2 regions of the Lentzea sp. NPDC004782 genome follow, and region 1 is predicted to be linked to the other one. Evidence: riboswitches for the same ligand, from Rfam matches in the RefSeq annotation. Region 1 holds a riboswitch; the other holds the start of a gene.

What was found. Region 1 has a riboswitch for thiamine pyrophosphate ahead of thiC (phosphomethylpyrimidine synthase ThiC). Riboswitches for the same ligand answer to the same signal wherever they lie in the genome.
Region 2: another riboswitch for thiamine pyrophosphate. It lies ahead of ABZV40_RS24845 (thiamine ABC transporter substrate-binding protein); the one in region 1 lies ahead of thiC (phosphomethylpyrimidine synthase ThiC).

Annotation. Positions count from the first base shown of each region.
Region 1 covers NZ_JBEXJN010000001.1:12,357-14,550, reverse strand. Annotated here, with positions in the region: gene thiC (phosphomethylpyrimidine synthase ThiC) at 1-1,068, opposite strand, end outside; TPP riboswitch at 1,058-1,182, opposite strand; gene ABZV40_RS00070 (hypothetical protein) at 1,354-1,746, opposite strand; gene ABZV40_RS00065 (LysE family translocator) at 1,892-2,194, opposite strand, start outside.
Region 2 covers NZ_JBEXJN010000027.1:57,180-59,373, forward strand. Annotated here, with positions in the region: gene ABZV40_RS24835 (glycoside hydrolase family 88 protein) at 1-485, opposite strand, end outside; gene ABZV40_RS24840 (4a-hydroxytetrahydrobiopterin dehydratase) at 540-833, opposite strand; TPP riboswitch at 866-978, shown strand; gene ABZV40_RS24845 (thiamine ABC transporter substrate-binding protein) at 981-1,970, shown strand; gene ABZV40_RS24850 (iron ABC transporter permease) at 1,967-2,194, shown strand, end outside.

The sequences.
Region 1 (2,194 bases):
CGGCACGTGGCCGGGGCCCTCGATCATGACCTGGACGTCCTTGGCCCGTGCGACGTGCGTGAGCTCGCCCAGCGTCCTGAGCTCCGCGAACTGCGCCTCGTCGTTGGCGTCCGCGATGGAACCCGGCCGCAGCCCGTCACCCAGCGAGAACGTCACGTCGTAGGTGCGCAGGATGTCGCAGAGCTCCTCGAAGTGGGTGTAGAGGAAGCTCTCCTTGTGGTGCGCGAGGCACCACGCGGCCATGATCGACCCGCCGCGCGAGACGATGCCGGTGACGCGCTTGGCCGTCAGCGGCACGTACCGCAGCAGCACGCCCGCGTGCACGGTCATGTAGTCGACGCCCTGCTCGCACTGCTCGATCACGGTGTCGCGGTAGACCTCCCACGACAGCTTCGCCGGGTCGCCGTTGACCTTCTCCAGCGCCTGGTAGATCGGCACGGTGCCGACGGGCACCGGCGAGTTGCGCAGGATCCACTCGCGCGTCTCGTGAATCCGCTTGCCGGTGGACAGGTCCATGATCGTGTCGGCACCCCAGCGGGTCGCCCACACCATCTTCTCGACCTCGTCCTCGATCGACGACGACACGGCGGAGTTGCCGATGTTGGCGTTGATCTTCACGAGGAACTTCTTGCCGATGATCATCGGCTCGGCCTCGGGGTGCTTGCGGTTCAACGGAATCACCGCACGCCCGATGGCCACCTCCTCGCGCACGAGCTCCGCGTCGAGGTTCTCCCGCGCCGCGATGAAGCGCATCTCCGGGGTGGTGATCCCGGCCTTCGCGTACGCGAGCTGGCTGACAGCTCCGTTGATCGGTTCCCGTGCGGCGAGCCACCCCGACCTGAGGTCAGGAAGTCCACTGTGGACGTCGATGGTCGCGTTGTCGTCGGTATACGGACCGGAAGTGTCGTAGAGATCGACATGCTCGCCGTTGGTCAGCTCCACCCTGCGGCAGGGCACGCGGATGTCCTGGGACACCTCGCGGTACACCTTGCGGTACACCTTGCGCGAGCCCGAGATCGGGCCGGTGGTCACACTGGGCTTCACCGAACGGTCGTCAAGTGCCGTCACGACATTCCTCCCTACGCCGGCATTACCCGGTCAGGTTCAGGCGGTCGGTGACACCGGCACCACGGCCAGTCACCCTCTCAGCCCGCTCAGGCGCGAGCTCCCGCGTTGTGTTGAGTTGTCGAGACCCGACCATAGTCAGCGCGCGCCACAGCTGCCAAGGCCGCCCTTTACCCCTAATCTCTTCCCCGTGGCTGATCACCAGCCGTTCCCGCCCGGCGCGCGTCGCGGTCAGCGTCCCGCCGTGGTCTCGGCATGCCCTTCCTGCGGAGAACTCGCAGGTCGCGGCTACCCCGACTGCGGCTTCTGCGCCGAGTTGCTCGACCAGTTCTGGCTCGCGGACTGGGAGGCCCTGCGGACGTCGTCGCAGCTCGCCGACCGGGAACTGGCCGAGCTGGTGGTCTCCTCCGACGTCGGCGAGTACCCGTGGACGTGCGTGGACTGGGCGATGACGTTGCTGGCGTGCTCCCGCTGCGGCGCCGAGCTGGGCACCGGCCCGGTCGAGTGCGTGCGGTGCGCCGTCACGGAGGAGCGCCGGTGGAACTGGGACCACTCGGCGCACCCGTACACGATGAGCGCGAACGAGCACCTTTTACGAGTCGCCCGCGCGGCCCTGCGCGCACCCCACCGGCGCCGGCCCGCGGTGGTGCAGGCCTGGCAGCTGGTGCTGCCGTTCCTCATCGCCGGTGAGGTGATCGAGTTCGGCCGTCTCGACCGGATCCGCGCGCACGTGCTGGCCGGTGGCTACGCGTCCATGGCCGCCTGCCACACCCTCGGTGAGCTGGCCGGACTGCCCGAGCTGTTCTGGCGCCGGGGCAACCCGATCTCAACGCGGGTCGAGTACCAGCCGGACTCCGAGCGCCAGCAGCACGCCGCCCGACAGCTTCTCGAGCGCCGGGCGCACCCGCGGGCGGCTCAGCCAGCCGCGGATGGTGTGCAGGATCGACACGATGATCAGGTACCAGACGGTGTCGATCAGGACCCACCCGACGGCGAGGAAGAGCAGAACCCCCTGGCCGGCCTCCCCGGCAGGCACGAACTGCGGTAGGAACGAGATCGCGAACACGCCGAGCTTCGGGTTGGCCAGGTTCACGACCAGCCCGCTGCGGAACGCGTGGCTCGCGGGCGG
Region 2 (2,194 bases), on a different contig from region 1:
TCCTGGTTCAGATCCGCCACGGCGATGCGGGTGAACGACGGCAGGGACATGTTCAGCGCGTCCGGTGACTTCCAGTAGTCGTACTTCCCGGTCTTGGCCTGGGCGTACAGGTTGTCCCGCAGCGGCTGGAGCACTTCCGGCTGCGGGTGGAAGTACGACACGTCGAGGTAGGCCTCGCCGCTGGACTGCGGGTCCGGGGCGTACGGGTTCGCCGGGTCGAGGGGCAGCAGGTACTTGTTCGCCTGCACCCACGGCCACGTCTTGTGGTTGCTGATGCCCGTCGTCCGCACCTGGGCGAGGTTGCCGACGTGGAAGTTCGCGTTGGACCAGTTGTTCGCCTTGAGATCGGTGCCCTTGTCGAGCCAGGCGAAGCTGGCCTTGATCATCGTGTCCGTCAGGGCGCACGGCACGGCCTGAGCCGCCGCCGGTGCGATCAGAAGACTGCCTGCCAGCGCCACGACGAACAGAGGTGTGCGCAACCGCATGAGGGGGTTCCCTCTCCATATCCGCGGGCGGCGGCAGCGCACATCCTGACCGAATCAGGCCAGCGCGTCCAGGACTCCGTCGATTTCCTCGGCGAGAGATACGTCGAGCGCGGTGATTCCTCCCTTGTAGTGGGTGCTCAGGCGGAAGGTGAGGGTCTTGTACCGGATGTCGACGTCCGGGTGGTGGTTGTCGTTCTCCGCGATCTCCGCGACCCGGTTCACGACCATGATCGCCTGCGCGAAGCTCTCCAGCTCCACGGTCCTGACCAGCACCCCGTCCTGGGCGGTCCAGTCGGGCAGCTTGGGCAGCAGGTCCTTCAACTGATCGTCGCTCAACAGCTCGGCCATGTCCTGATCGTCCCACCACGTCACGTAAGCTGCGCGTTTGCCACGGGAGTCCGGTGAAGCGCCGGGCTGAGAGGAGGGCTCGCAAGCCCTCGACCGTCCACCTGATCCGGGTCATACCGGCGTAGGGAGAGATTTGACGTGAGAAGGATTTTCGCTGTCGCCGCCGCTTTGGCGCTGACCGGTTGTTCGGCCGGTACGTCGACCGCGCCGCAGACGCACGAGGTCACGCTGGTGACCCACGACTCGTTCGTCGTGAAGCCGGAGGTGCTGGACGAGTTCCAGAAGTCCTCGGGGATCACGGTCAAGCAGATCGCGAACGGTGACGCGGGCGAGCTGACGAACAAGCTGGTGCTCACCAAGGCCAACCCGATCGGCGACCTCGCGTTCGGCGTCGACTCGACGTTCGCCTCGCGGGCGCTGTCCGAGGGCGTGTTCGCCGCGTACGCCTCGCCGGAGGCCTCGAAGGGCGCGCAGCGGTACGAGGTCGACGACACCGGGCGTCTGCACGCCGTGGACGTCGGTGACGTGTGCCTGAACATCGACCCCGCGAAGCTCGGCGGCGCGGAGCCGGCCTCGTACGAGGACCTCGTCGACCCCAAGTTCAAGGACAAGCTGGTCGTGGAGAACCCCGCCACGTCCTCGCCGGGGCTCGCGTTCCTGCTCGGCACGATCGCGAAGTTCGGCGAGAACGGCTGGCAGGAGTACTGGACCAAGCTCAAGGCCAACGGCGTCAAGGTCGTGAGCGGCTGGGAAGAGGCCTACAACCAGGAGTTCTCCGCCACCAAGGGCACGCGGCCGATCGTGGTGTCCTACGCCTCGTCGCCGTCGGCCGAGGGCGGGAAGACGAAGGCCGTGCTGGACACCTGCTACCGGCAGGTCGAGTACGCGGGCGTGCTGGCCGGGGCCAGGAACCCCGCTGACGCGCAGAAGGTGCTCGACTTCCTGCTGGGCGAGAAGTTCCAGGCCCAGGTCGCCGAGCAGATGTACGTCTACCCGTCACGTGAGGGCGTCGCGCTGCCCGCGTCGTGGGCCAAGGACGCCCCGCTGCCGCCGAACCCGCAGACCCTGCCCGCGGACAAGGTGAAGGACAACCGCGAAGCCTGGGTCGAGCAGTGGCGCAAGCTCGTGCAGGGCTGATCTCGGCGCGTTCCGGCTGGTCGGCGGCTTCCTCGCTGCCGCTGGCCTTCCTCGCGCTCTTCTTCGCCTGGCCGGTTCTGGCCATCGTCTCGCTGGGCTTCCGCGAGGGCGGTGTCGCCGAGGCGATGTTCTCGGCCGAGACCTGGCAGCTCGTCGGCTTCACCCTCGGCCAGGCCGCCGCGTCGACCCTGGTCGCGGTGGCCGCCGGGCTGCCGGTGGCGTTC